3 regions of the Paenibacillus lentus genome follow, and region 2 is predicted to be linked to each of the others. Evidence: riboswitches for the same ligand, from Rfam matches in the RefSeq annotation. Region 2 holds a riboswitch; each other region holds the start of a gene.
The links. A riboswitch is a leader RNA that binds a small molecule or an ion and turns the genes downstream of it on or off. The one in region 2 is predicted to bind thiamine pyrophosphate.
Positions count from the first base shown of each region.

Region 1: linked by a shared signal. The riboswitch ahead of tenA (thiaminase II) and the one ahead of thiE (thiamine phosphate synthase) in region 2 are both predicted to bind thiamine pyrophosphate.
Region 3: linked by a shared signal. The riboswitch ahead of EIM92_RS10200 (YkoF family thiamine/hydroxymethylpyrimidine-binding protein) and the one ahead of thiE (thiamine phosphate synthase) in region 2 are both predicted to bind thiamine pyrophosphate.

Region 1 is NZ_CP034248.1:4,814,398-4,819,098, forward strand. Features, by position in the region: gene thiM (hydroxyethylthiazole kinase) at 1-519, opposite strand, end outside; gene tenA (thiaminase II) at 575-1,264, opposite strand; TPP riboswitch at 1,457-1,560, opposite strand; gene EIM92_RS21810 (Rho termination factor N-terminal domain-containing protein) at 1,639-2,811, opposite strand; gene EIM92_RS21815 (DUF2339 domain-containing protein) at 3,215-4,701, shown strand, end outside.
Region 2 is NZ_CP034248.1:116,428-121,128, reverse strand. Features, by position in the region: gene EIM92_RS00680 (ABC transporter permease) at 1-361, shown strand, start outside; gene EIM92_RS00675 (TraB/GumN family protein) at 420-1,628, shown strand; partial or broken gene EIM92_RS00670 (pectate lyase) at 1,687-2,047, shown strand; TPP riboswitch at 2,166-2,275, shown strand; gene thiE (thiamine phosphate synthase) at 2,348-2,983, shown strand; gene thiS (sulfur carrier protein ThiS) at 2,973-3,188, shown strand; gene EIM92_RS00655 (thiazole synthase) at 3,193-3,972, shown strand; gene thiO (glycine oxidase ThiO) at 4,004-4,701, shown strand, end outside.
Region 3 is NZ_CP034248.1:2,277,774-2,282,474, reverse strand. Features, by position in the region: gene EIM92_RS10210 (Maf family protein) at 1-177, opposite strand, end outside; gene EIM92_RS10205 (SPOR domain-containing protein) at 359-1,441, opposite strand; TPP riboswitch at 1,579-1,693, shown strand; gene EIM92_RS10200 (YkoF family thiamine/hydroxymethylpyrimidine-binding protein) at 1,824-2,465, shown strand; gene EIM92_RS10195 (ECF transporter S component) at 2,468-3,067, shown strand; gene EIM92_RS10190 (ABC transporter ATP-binding protein) at 2,962-4,701, shown strand, end outside.

The sequences.
Region 1 (4,701 bases), 590 kb from region 2:
TTCCTTTCCGGTAATGGCGACGACCGCATTCAGCTTGCGGGCTGCCCGCAGTCCAAGCTGGACGTTCTCATTGTCAGCCCCGGCTCCCGCATCAACACCTTTGATCTCACGCACCTCGCCGATGAGATTGGCAATCTCCGCCGCATTCCCCCGCACCAGCGATACCTTCACCTCGCGGAGAATTCGCAGTGCAGACTCTGTGCGGAACTGCGTCGCTCCCACGCCAACCGGGTCCAGCAGCACAGGTACGCCATGCTCGTTCGCAGATAAGCCAGCCATGATCATCGACTCTACATGCGCAGTCGATAAGGTGCCAATATTAAGCACAAGTGCCCCGGCAATTCTGGCCATATCCGCGACTTCTTCCGGAGCGTAGGCCATAACGGGTGACGCGCCCAACGCGTACAGCCCGTTCGCGGTAAAATTGGTAACGACAACATTCGTTATATTATGAATAAGCGGTTTAACTCTTTGCACCTTCGTAATAAGAGCAGTAATATCATGTTCGACCATACTCATTATGAACCTGCCTCACTTTTTATATTAATTATAGAAAAAGAATCGATAAGTCAGATTACAGCGTATATCCCACAGACTGCATCGGAGCTGGCCAATTCTGCACATTATAAGCCATATCCCAGAACATGTATTCTAGCTGACAGCTAAGCAAGTAATGTTCTGTCATCTTGCGGCGCTCAAGCTCAGTCGTGATTTCCGCCCACTTGTCCAGACGCTCGCAGAACTTGGCCGTCGTATTCGTTCGCGTCGCATAGAAATGGATCCACTCATAGAATGGATGAGCTTCAGTCGGCTGTACTTCTTTCATTAGCTTCTCGCCAATCTCCAAGTAAGTCCACGGACACGGCAGCAGCACCGCCATAATTTCCGCTAGACTCCCTTCATGCGCAACGGTCAGCATATGACGGATATAATGATGTGCCCCCGGAGCCAGCGCAAAGCCCTGCATTTCTTCATAAGTAACCCCGGCAACCGCACAGAAGTTATTATGTGGGTGGACTTCACTGTTCAGAATAAAGGAAATTTGCTGGTTGAACATTTCAATCTCAGCCCGATCCGAACTTTTGGATATAGCTATACCATAAATCCGCATAAACGCCGTAAGATACTCATGATCCTGTTTGACATAATGAATTAACTGCTCCTTCTGTAAATCGCCGTTAGCGATTCCTTTTACAAAAGGGTGTTCAAAAATAGCCTGAAAAATACCATCCGCCTTCTGACGGAGCTCCTGCGTAAAGCTCATCGTTCTCCACCTCCGAAAATAATGTGAACATGATCAGGAAGCCATTAGGGATGACCCAGGAAAAAGTATCTGCCAGGCAAGCTTAACTCGTTTGCCAAACAGGAAACAAATACCAAAAAAGCCGCTCCATATATGGAGCGGCTTCATCAACGTCACCTTAACACAGATAACAGAATAAATAAGTGTCAGGCATGGAATCCGACTCCACTTTCCTACGCTAGTACGAACTAGATCAGGTTCAAAGGGTCCAAGATAAGATCTTGTCTCAGCCGCTAACAGCTCCCCTAGTGGACTTCCTATTCATTTTCACTACTAACTGTATCTGTCTTTGCAAGAGTTGTCAAATTATTGATATTTCAATTGCAATCATAAGATTATTTGCCGCAGCATCTTTTATACTTGAACCCGCTGCCGCATGGGCATGGCTCGTTACGGCCAATTTTGGTGACGGACACCTGACTTTTATTCAAGGGGCTTAGCTGACGATGCGCTGCTCTCAACTCCACATTGCCGGCAATTTGACTCATTTCGAATGGAGTATGACCTCTGTGAATCCACTGTCTTGTATGGTTATAGACATCGTTCATGAGAGCGACCACAATGTCCGCTTGCTCCATACTCTGGAACGTTAGCTCTCTTCTCTCAAACTCACGAATCAGGTCTCCCGATGTCGCTTGCATTGTGCAGGCTAGCTGAATATCGTCGATGAGATGGTCGACCATTTCTGCATCACGGGAAATTTCCTTCATTACATACGCCCTCAGCTTCGTCAACTGCGGCGTCATCTCAAAATAATCTTCGTCAGCATATTTTAGCAGTTCTTCCCGCTTCGGAATGAAGAGCGGCTTGTCTTTAATTTGCAGCAGTAGTGCCTTAAGCTCCTCTTGCGATTCCTCCAGGGTTAAATATCCGTCAACGATGTAGCCGCTCTCCAACGTATAAGCCTGTTCTCTGCTCGTTAAGTCTGCGAACATCCTTAAGAACCGCTTTTGATCGAGCTGCTCGCTGTTCTGCGCATTATAAATTTCAATGAACTTCTCCGGCTCAATGGCTCCGTATAAGTGCGTCGTTGCTAATATATACTCATGAACGAGCTCTACACCTGCTCGTTGGTGATGATATTTCTCGTGATCCAGCTTAAAGTAAGCTTCTTTAATCTCATCCGGCATGACGATGTAAAGCTGACCTTCGCTGAAGTAAGTAAATACGAGCCCACGGTTCATTAAATACCAGTAGTGCCCAATTGAAATAAAATTGTTCTGCAGAACAGGTTGACGAAGAAGCGATTCGAACAATTGCCACTCCAGACTACTAGTAATCAGCAGAGCGGATTGCAGATGCTCTACATCGGTCATGTGGGCTGTCAGCGCCTCTATTAGCTCCTGCTTTTTCATCTTGGAACGTCCAGGCAAATTGCAGGCGGAAGCAAGCGAAGACAAACGAACCTTTGTCAGGTCTTGAAGAATGTCATGCAGGCTTGTCGTCACATCCCCAATAATCGCATGCTGGATATTCATTTGTTCAAGCATTTCATTGTAATCTTCCAAGTTCAGTTCTCCTCTTTCAGTTCCTTGTTTCCTTTGTACTCCCTTTGCGTCGGATCAACATAGCACTACCGGATAACGCCCTATTTAGGGCTCAACTATACATATTACCACACAATTGGTGTCTAGAAGAGGGGTTGTCCTTAATTTTCACAAAATAAATACGAGTAAGCATTCACTCCATTACACTCAATGGCAATTTTGTGACATTTCCCAATCTTCAATTCAGCACCTTTTTCTAACTTCTCCGTTCGGATTATATTTACTAAAGGTAATTTATAGAAGGCAAGCACTCACCTTCCAATTTATGGACTTGAACGTTATGCAACCATTCGGTATCGTCAATTTATCAAACCTTGCTTCTAGCAGCGTATAACATTCTAAGAAAAAAAGAGGTGATTCAAACTTGGATAGAGACAAAAAGATTATTGAACTGGAGGAAGAGTTACGCAAGCTAACCCAAAAACTGCATGAACTAAAAAGTGACAATGAACTCTCTACAAAATCTTCAGATCCAGAATCAGAATCATCTGAGATGAGAAAGGCTCAACATTCTGCCCAAGCTCGCATGCAAGATGTGCAGCAACAGGGGCAGCCGCAGGGGCAGGCGTCCGACCCACCAAATTTGATCTCCCAAGACGGGCAGCACAATCAGCAACAACAGGCTAATCCATATCAAGGGATACATAGTGAGGATCAGCAGCAATTCCGGCAGCCACAAGGACAGCCGATATGGAACGCACAAGACGGGCAGCAGCATAATCAGCAACAACAGGCTGATCCATACCAAGGGATGCAGAGCGAGGCCCAGCAGCAATTCCGGCAGCCACACGGGCAGCCGATGTGGAACACGCAAGAGCAATCAATGGAAGGGCAATCCTACGTCCAGCAGCCAGGCTCCAGCCACTCTGCCTCTCATATGAGGCCGCCGTCGAAGCCAAGCTCATCCCGGGATTGGGAATATACGCTTTCACGGGTATGGCTGCCGCGCGTATTCATCGTCGTATTATTGTTTGGCGTATTGTGGTTGTTCATGGCGGCCGTAAATGCCGGATATCTAAACGAACCAGTTCGCTGCTTGTTAGGGGTTGTATTGGCCGCAGCAATGTACTGGTTTGGAGACAAGCAAGTTCGCGCGCAGCGAGAGGCTCTGGGGCAGGTCGTTCTGGGCGGAGCAAACGCGGTGCTGGTGTTAACTCTTTTTGCCGCACATATGCTCTATGACTTATTACCGCTTGGCATTGCTTTTGTTCTGTATATCATGTCCATCGCCTTCGGCGTATTTATAGCGGTTCATCATCGTTCCCAAACGTTGATTATCATTGCTATGTTATCAGGCTACCTGATCCCGTTCCTCGCTAAATCCCCGGCTGACCCGTGGATATTCATATTGTACGAGGCCGTCTTTTCAATTGCTATGATCCTGGTGTCCGCCCGCTTCAACTTTCGTGGGGCCTATATCGTTGCCATTGCGGTTCTGCATGTACCGCTCTTGATTTTGTATGTGCAAGGGTATTATCTCAAGAACAATTGGCTCTACCTGGCAACCGTACTATTACAGCATCTGGTGTTATTTGGCATTACCGTAACTCGACAGTATCGCCATAAGCTGGATCAGATGATCCTGCTCCCAATCGGTTTTTTCCTGCTTTCTCTTTGGTTGATCGAGCTTTACGGCTCTGATAGTAGCTATACGTTTACAATCGTTATTGCTCTATTATCTATTCTATATAGCATTGCAACCGTCATCAGTTACAAACAAAAACAATTGAGCGAACTATTCGCCTCTATCGCTACCTATGGCTGGGTAGTATTTATAGTCGACAGCGTAAGCAATGATTATAGGATCAGCGTACTGCTCGTGTTAGGCTTGTTGTCGTTCATCCTCGGCAT
Region 2 (4,701 bases):
ATATGCGGCAGTTGGTTCTATCGTTAGCCGTACGGAGGATCTTGGCCAGGCGGTTATGCCGATTACGATGTTATCTTTAGCGGCGTTCTATGTGGCTATGTTTAGCTTGTCAGCGCCGAATTCCCTGCTGCTTAAAGTATGCTCCTATATTCCATTTGTATCTCCGGTGACGATCCTGCTTCGCTTTGGAATAGGGAACGCTACTTACCTGGAAATTGGATTGTCCTTATTGATTCTGCTCGTAGCTATTATCTTCTTTAGCTGGCTGGCAGCCAAAATTTATCGTACTGGGGTCTTGCTGTACGGTAAGCGTCCTACGTTGAAGGAACTGCGCAAAGCGATGAAGGCATACAAGATTTAGTATGGAAGGATAGCAAAATAAATGGTAAGAAATTTTAAAACAAAGGAGAATAAAGATTGTGAAAAGTTGGAGACGATCACTCTTATCACTCTTGATTTCTGTCGGTCTACTCTCAGCAGCAGCTCCGGCGGCTATGGCCGCTCCACAGCAAGCAGCATTAAAAATCAACAACCGAAACGTTGAATTTGCAATGAATGCGCCTATTGTCGATCAGGGGACAACGATGGTGCCGCTGGAAGCAACACTTCAAGCGATGAATGCCGAACTTGGCGATGTGCAGGATGATGCTATTTATGTCGTTATTAACGGCAAGGAGATCACGCTGAACAGCAAGACCCAGTTGATTAACGGTGTGAAGTATGCGCCGGTTCGGATTGTTGGAGAAGCCGCAGGCTACGCTGTTCACTGGGATCAGCAATCCCGCACCGTCATTCTCATCTCCAAAGCAACGGGACAAGGTGCCCGCGGTTTCCTGTGGGAGGTCAAAAATAACGGAAATACTGCGTATCTGGTAGGATCGATGCATTTTGCCGATGATAGCTTCTATCCACTGCGCTCGGAGTACGAAGAGGCTTTTGCTGAGGCTGATTATCTGGGTGTGGAAATTGATGTTAGTAGAGCAGCTGATGAGGCTAATCAGAAGATGATCATGGATTTGGGAACGTATCAAGACGGCACGACACTGAAGGATCATGTGTCCGAGGATACGTATGCGAAGGTTGGCGAAATTCTGCGGCAAAACGGGATAGAGCCAAACGCCTTTGATGTCTTTAAGCCTTGGGTTGTAGAGCTGACCATGACTAGCCTAAAATCGATGGATGCGGGATATGAAGCGGCTGCAGGTGTCGATCTGTATTTCATCCAGAAAGCCATGGAGCGTAAACTGCCGATCATCGAGCTGGAATCCTATGCGTCTCAGCTGAGCATGTTCAACGGTTTCTCCAAAGAACTACAAGAGAAGAACCTAAATGCGGTATTAGATCATTTCGATGTGTTGGATGAGAGCGTGAATCAGATGGCAGAGATCTGGAAAACAGGCAATGACGAGCAGCTGCTGGAGCTGACGAACAGTTTTTCCGAAGATGAGGAATACAACAAGGCAATGCTGATCGACCGCAACATAGTCATGGCTGACAAAGTCGATGGATATTTGAAAAACGGGAAAAACGAACAATATTTCATCGTCGTAGGGGCAGCTCACTATTTGGGAGAGCATGGAATCATCAAGCTGCTCGAGGATAAAGGATACACGGTTGTTCGTAAGTAGTAGTTATAACATCTTTGCTATGGCCCTTTCGCTTCTCGAGTTGAAGCTGAAAGGGCTTGATGGGATTCATACCTATGGGGATGCTTATCTGGCGAACATCGTATGGCTGGATATTGGCGAGGACGCATTGACGATTAAGCAATCGGGGACGGTGACTCTAAACGGCGGTGAGGCTTACGACGGTAGCGATAAGGTATTTCAAATTAATGCCAGGGAAATTCATCCGTCAAAATGGGGGAACGACCTTCACTGTAAATGTACTTATCGACAGCTGTAATATTTCAAATATGAAGGAAGCCATCTTTCGAACCGATAGCAGTTCAAGAAAGGTTACGATGACGAATACCCTGTACTCCAAAGTAGGGCAGAAATGGTACGAGGTTAAACATGTAACTGAATTAAACAACACGGAATATTAATCATCATCCCCCTCTAGTATTAGAGGGGGATGTAATTTTCCGAAAGAGAGAATAGTATCGGGATTGGTGACGATCATCTTGCGAAGATAGGCGTGGTAAGTTATAGTGGAAATAACTGAATATGGAGTGCGGGTGCTGGATGAAGTCCGGCTGAGATTGGAACCTGATGTTCCTGACCGTTAATCTGATCCAGGTAATGCTGGCGTAGAGAACATATCGAACCTTACCATTCGTGTATTCTCGAATGGTTTTTTTGCGTGGTATGGGCCGGCAAATATAGAACGGAGGTAGAGTTAACAGATGAGAGATTTTCGTTTGTATGCTATTACCGATGAACGAAGCCATCCCGGCAGAGAGCTTGCCGAAGTGATGGAGGAGGCCATTCTTGGCGGCGCCGATATCGTGCAGCTTCGGGACAAGCACAGTGACCGGGCTGTGGTCCTCGAGAAGGCGAAGGTGCTTCGCGAATTAACGCGCAGGTATGATGTCCCTTTTATTGTTAACGATTATATCGACATTGCACTTGAAGTAAATGCTGACGGTATCCATTTGGGTCAGGGCGATACACCGCTGCTGGCTGCCAGAAAGCTGGTGGGCGATAAAATCATCGGGATTTCCACGCATGCGATCGAAGAGGCGCTATTAGCCGAACAGCAGGGAGCGGACTATATCGGTGTTGGCCCGATCTATCCGACAGCTACGAAGGCCGATGCGGAGCCGGTGACGCTCTCCTACGTCCGCGAGGTAGCTGCGAGAATTCGCATACCTTTTGTGGCGATTGGCGGCATCAAGCTGCACAATGTCGATGAAGTCCTTGCTGCTGGAGCGAAGCGAATATGTGCGGTTACCGAAATTGTAGGCAGTCTCAATGTCAGAAGGACATGTGAAGCTTTTATTCGAAAACTGGAACAAGGAGGAGCTATTCATGGAGTATAGGGAGTCTGTTGACCTTAAGGTGAATGGGGTTCTTCATACCTTGGAGGCAGGTACTATTCAAGATGTGATCGCTCATTTTGGCTTGACAGGCAAGCCGGTAATCGTGGAAGCTGATGGGAAAATCCTAACGCCGGAGCAATGGGATGACACACGTACCACCACGGGAATGGTCATTGAACTAGTTCACTTTGTAGGAGGGGGCTAAACGGATGAAAAACGATAATTTGTGTATTGGCGATCAATCGTTGTCCTCGCGCTTTTTTATAGGGACGGGGTTGTTCCCGAATCCGTTCGTCCAACAGGAAGCCATTAAAGCGTCGGGAGCCGAGGTGCTCACTTTTGCGATTCGGCGCATCAATTTGGACGCGGTAGAGGATGACTCCATCCTGCAGCATTTGCAGCATGAAACCTATCGATATTTACCGAATACATCTGGTGCAAGGACGGCAGAAGAAGCTATTCGCATCGCTCGTCTCGCCAGGGCCTCCGGCCTTAGCGACTGGATTAAAGTAGAGATTAGTGTGAATGCTAGAACGCTTCTGCCTGATCCGATTGAGACGTTAAAGGCCACGGAAGCACTCGTAAAAGAAGGGTTTACCGTCCTGCCCTACATTTCTGATGATCCTGTCATTTGCCGACATCTTGAAGAGGCGGGAGCAGCGGCGATTATGCCGGGGGCGGCACCGATTGGCACAGGACTGGGCATTCTAAATCCCTATAACCTTGGTCTTATCGTCGAAGAAGCCGGAGTCCCCGTTATCGTTGATGCGGGTCTAGGAACGGCCAGCGATGTCACAAAGGCGATGGAGCTCGGAGTAGATGGGGTACTCATGAATACGCCGGTAGCCAAAGCGACGGATCCGGTGATGATGGCTGCGGCGATGAGGCATGCCATAGAAGCGGGGCGGCTTGCTTATTTGTCCGGGCGAATTGCCCGCAAGAAGTACGCTTCCGCAAGCAGCGGGCTGGAAGAGTTCATATTGAAATAAACCTATGAGTGGACAATACGGGAGCGATGGTATGAACCGAAATGTAGTTATTATGGGAGGCGGGATCATAGGCCTATCTTGTGCTTTTGAATTACAAAAGCGTGGGCACAGAGTAACTCTGCTCGAGATTGGCCGCTGTGGCGGGCAAGCTTCAGGAGCGGCTGCGGGCATGCTGGCTCCATACTCGGAAAATCTGGTGGAACCCGATTCCTTTTTCCGTCTATGTCTGGACAGTTTGCAACTTTATCCAGCATGGCAAGCGGAGGTTAGAGAAATTTCGGGACAATCGTTTGAATACAGCCAAACCGGCAGTCTCTATGCGGTTTATCATGAGGCCGATATACTCGCTCTTGAGGGCAGGCTGCTCTGGCAGAGAGAATACGGTTCTACCGGTTGTATTGTGGAAGGGGAAGCGCTGAAGCAGATTGAGCCATCCCTATCAAACGAAATAAAGGCGGCATTATATACGCCGGAGGAAACCCATATTTACGCTCCGCATTTTGTACAGGCATTAGAGCAGGCCTGCCGCAACTTAGGCGTAAATATTATTGAGCATTTGGAAAGCGTTGAGATCCTTGATGTACACCAACGGCAGTGGCAAGTATCGCAGAGGGAGATCGTCGTAAGGTCAAGGGATGGTCGGGAATTTTCGGCAGAGCGGTTAGTTGTATGCTCCGGTGCCTGGGCTCGTGAACTGTCGGAGGCGCTGGATTTCAACATCCCGATTTA
Region 3 (4,701 bases), 2.2 Mb from region 2:
TTTACGCAGCGCTAGCTCCATGACGATTTGCTCCGGCGTCCAATGATCCGGCGTCGTTTCATCGGCATCGCTCGGCATAACCTCAAACGGAATATGTAGAGTAGCCAGCAGTTCCCGTCTGCGCGGTGAAGTCGAGGCCAGTACGACATGTCGTGTTGATGAAGCTGCAAATTCCAAGGTTCAGATTCTCCTTTATCCGTCTTTCGCAGGGCAAGCTCTGCGAGCTTGTAACCTCGCCATTTTTTGACACTTTGGCACTTCATTATTATAAGGTTAATTGATCGGCAATACAAACATAAAAAAGGCGAGGGAACTATTTCCAGCTTTCCCTGCCTTATCAAAATTTCTTAAAAGCTTATTAAACTCCTATTAATTTTTGTTCAGCCAAAATAAATCGCATCACCTCATTTTGTACTTCCCAAAGCATTGTTTGCTCACCCTTTTCATTAAATTCCTCCATGGCCTCAACCGCGCTGTTCATCGCTTTCTCCATTTCCTTCGCCTCGCCATCTATGGCAGCCGACAGCTTGCCCCGAATAGCGGCAGCGCTTTTAGTCCAAAGCTGATGACTCTCACGTAGCCGCTCCATCTCCTCTTGACTCTGCCGTGAGGGAGAGGCTTCTCCCAATAAAGCTGCCGAGGAAGAGCTTAGCATATATACAAGATCCGCGCTCTGCGCCAAATATTGCTGAAGGAGGGCAGCTTCTCCATTATATTCAACCGTGGCTGATTCAGGCAGAGATATCTCGTGCAAAATAAGGTGAACTCCCCCTGTCTTCAGTCGATTGCTTAACAACTTAGCTTCCTCGCGGTCAGGAGAGACACCGGCGTATACCCGTTTCTCATCCACTGTATCCCGCGCTGCAGCGATACCTGAGTCACGCAATTGCTGCTGAGCCAGCTCCACCCCTTCCGCCGTGCTGAATACGCCGTATTGAAGGAAATGATAGCTTTGCGATGGCAATACGACTTGAACGAGCGGGGCCTGCTTCTCGGTGATAACACTGCCTAGCACGGGAATGTCTGCCGCTTCCCCCGCAGCCTTCTGCGTCGGAACACCTATTCCCGGTATAGGTACCGTTATTTCTTGATTGAACATCGACAGAACGACAAATCCAAAGAGCGCCCCCGTCACAATAGCCCCGGTTAATGAGCCTGCAACCTTCCACCAGGAGGTTCTCGTTCTCCGAACATAATAATCCCCGTCACCCGGTTCTCCTTGATCGGGAAATACCGCAATCCCTGTTGCTGCACGATCGGTTAATGGATCCCCCCAATAATCTACCGTCTCCACCGCCCGATAGTTTGCGGAGAGATGATTAGGTTTTTCGCTTGAGATATTTGATACCTCTTGACTAGATCTAGCTGGAAATGAGTCATCATTTTTCTGGGTCTCCCGGCCTTGTTCATCGAACCGGAATGTCATCTTCGCCTTGTTCACGATCCGCACGCTCCTTGTCCTCTCTTCTAACGATACAATATGAATTTTCACGAGAATATAGACCAGTTCATTCAAACAAGGACTTTACAATTCAAAGGAACTCTGTATAATGGGAACCATTGAAAACCGCATAACGAATCAAGCACTAGGGGTGCCTTTATTGGCTGAGAGATCGTTCCTGATCAAGGATACGGTTAACCCTTTTCACCCGATCTAGATCATACTAGCGTGGGGAAGTGCGGGGAAACGATGGATGGCGTTGCACCCTATCTTTATTATGTTAAAGCGGGCTAGCCAATATCGATACAACTGCACTCTTCGGGTGCGGTTTTTTTGTCGTTGTCGACATTTATTAATTTATCAAAGGGGAGGAACATGCTTCATGATCACAAGCAATTCATTCAACGAACAAAATAAACCCGCAGCGTGCGGCAGCAGCCGCATCGTTGGCTGCCGATTTTCTTTATTCCCCATGAGCGGCCATTTCGTGCCGATTATTCTTGGCGCTCTGGAGAATACGGACACATCCAAGGTATGGATTAAAAGCGATGACATCAGCACCTGTGTACGAGGTCGCCACGAGCATGTATTCGACGTGGTCCAATCCATATTTCTTCAAGCGGCAAAAAGCGGGGAGCACGTTGTCCTTAGTGCAACCTTTTCCGTTGGCTGCCCTGGGGACACGGAGGGCGACGTATTCATGTCCGAGGATGATGTCCGTTTAAATAAGGACACCGGATCTGCTGTAGATACCGCAGTACAATTCGCACTTTACCCTATGGGTGTGCCCCACTATATGGATGTCATCTATAATGCCGTCAAAACAGCTGAAATCGAGGGTACCTTCTCCGGTGGCATACATTACGCCAGCCGCTTAGATGGAGACGCTCATCAAGTATTCCGGTCGCTTGAGAATGCTTTTGTAGCCTCTAGCATCCAAACCTCACATCTTGTAATGACGGCGACCATTTCCTGCAACAGTCCGTCTGCCAAACCAGATCATGTACAAAATAAGGGGGAATAACGATGTCGTCCTGGAAACTCCGTGACATTATTGTTCTTAGTTCATTATCCGTTGTTTTTGCTGTCGTCTATTTAATTTTTCTGCAAATCGGCAATGTCCTTGTCGGTTTTATGGGGCCGATGGGGTACGAGGTCATTTTTGGAATATGGTTTATTGTCTCGATCATTGCCGCCTACATTTTGCGTAAGCCTGGGGCAGCTCTATTGTCAGAGACCATCGCCGGAACCATCGAGGTGCTCATTGGCAATGTGACCGGCCCAATTCTGATCCTGTCGGCCTTTATTCAAGGTCTCGGTGCGGAAGCAGCATTTGCCGTTGTCAGATACCGTTATTACAACACATCTGTATTAATTGGTGCTGGCGTTGGAGCGGCCGTATTCAGCTTTGCCTGGGGCTTCTTCCAGTCCGGCTTCGCCGCCTTATCCACAGGGCTCGTTATTTCGATGTTCATCGTGCGCGTAATTAGCGGGGCTGTTCTCGCAGGTCTGCTCGGGAAATGGATTGCCGATGCGCTGGCTCGTACCGGTGTATTGAGAAGCTTCCCGATCGGCAAAGAAGCAGCTCAAACCGCACGTCAGAAACAATCTGCGGTGAAGCTGTAATGAATACCAAAATCCCGTGCACACCCTCCGAACAGGGAGCAGGACACATGATGTACACGAATGAGGAAATGATGAATAAGCCCATTGTTCTGGAGACGAAAGACCTGTCACTAGCTTTTAGCGAGGAGGATGAGGAGATTGTATTCTCCTCTCTTTCCCTCCGCCTATATCAAGGTGAACTCATGCTGCTTCTCGGTCCCGGAGGCTGCGGCAAAAGCTCCATGGCTCTATGTTTAAACCGCGTGTACCCCTCAGCCATTGACAGCGTGGTGAACGGCAGTGTTTATTTATACGGCCAGTCTCTGGAGGAACAGGATCCCGGGACAATTGCCCAGCAGGTGGGGATCGTCTTTCAAGATGTAGACAGTCAGTTCTGTATGCTAAAGGTAGAGGAAGAGCTTACTTTTTGTCTGGAAAACATCGGATGTCCAAGGGAGCAAATTAGCGCAAAAATCGACGATGCACTACAGCTCGTTGATTTAACTGAATGGCGGGATGCACAGATTCATGCCTTATCCGGGGGAATGAAGCAGCGGCTAGCATTGGCCTGTGCCTTGGTACTAAATCCAAAAGTGCTCATTCTCGACGAGCCGACATCCAATTTGGATCCGGAAGCCTGCTGGGCCTTGTCGGCCCTTATCGACTCGATACGCCAACAACGGCAGATGAGCATTTTGCTTATCGAGCATCAATTGGATGCATGGATGCCCTATGTAGATCGCCTGGCTATAATGGGGACAAAGGGAAAATTAATTTACGAAGGCGAGCCCAGGAATTACTTCGCTAATTTTAAAGAAGAAGCACGACAATTAGGAATATGGATGCCGGGTGCCGTGCGCCTTCACGAGGAGCTGCAGACAATGCATACAGCTTCATGGCAGCCTTTAACCAGAGATGAGCTTACCTATTTTTGGCTCAATGAGCCGGACGCAATAAAGCTTAATGTTCTCGAGCAGCTAGAACAAAGGCAAGCCCGCAGGTCAATGCAGTCGAATGGCGATTCGGAGACCGTAAGCAGAGACAGCTTAATGTTACTCGACAATGTCTCTTTCGAGCGCAGCGGCGGCCGACAAATTCTTCAGCAGCTTTCGCTGACAATTCCTGCGGGACAATTCATTGCGCTGGTCGGCCCTAACGGTGCGGGCAAATCCACTTTGGCCGCTCTATTGTCAGGAATATTAGAACCTACAGCCGGTACGATCCAATTATCCGGCAAAGCCATATCGAGTTGGCCTGAACAGGAGCTGCGGAAGCGCATCGGGTTGATTTTTCAGCACCCCGAGCACCAATTCGTGACCGATACCGTCTACGACGAGCTAGCCTTCAGCTTGCGAATCCAAAAACTGCCGGAAAATGTCGTGTCCGAGCGGGTCGCCTCACTTCTCGAACAGTATCGGCTACAGCACCGCCGCGACTACAGCCCTTTTGCGCTCAGTCAGGGGCAGAAGCGCCGCTTGAGTGTGGCTGCCATGCTGTCTGAGGAACAGCAGTTGCTGTTATGCGACGAGCCAACCTTCGGCCAGGATGCATACTCTGCCTTGGAATTGATGAAATCGCTGCGCGCTCGAGTAGATCGCGGGCTTACCGTCATTATGATCACTCATGATATGGAGCTCGTTCAGCAATATGCTGAT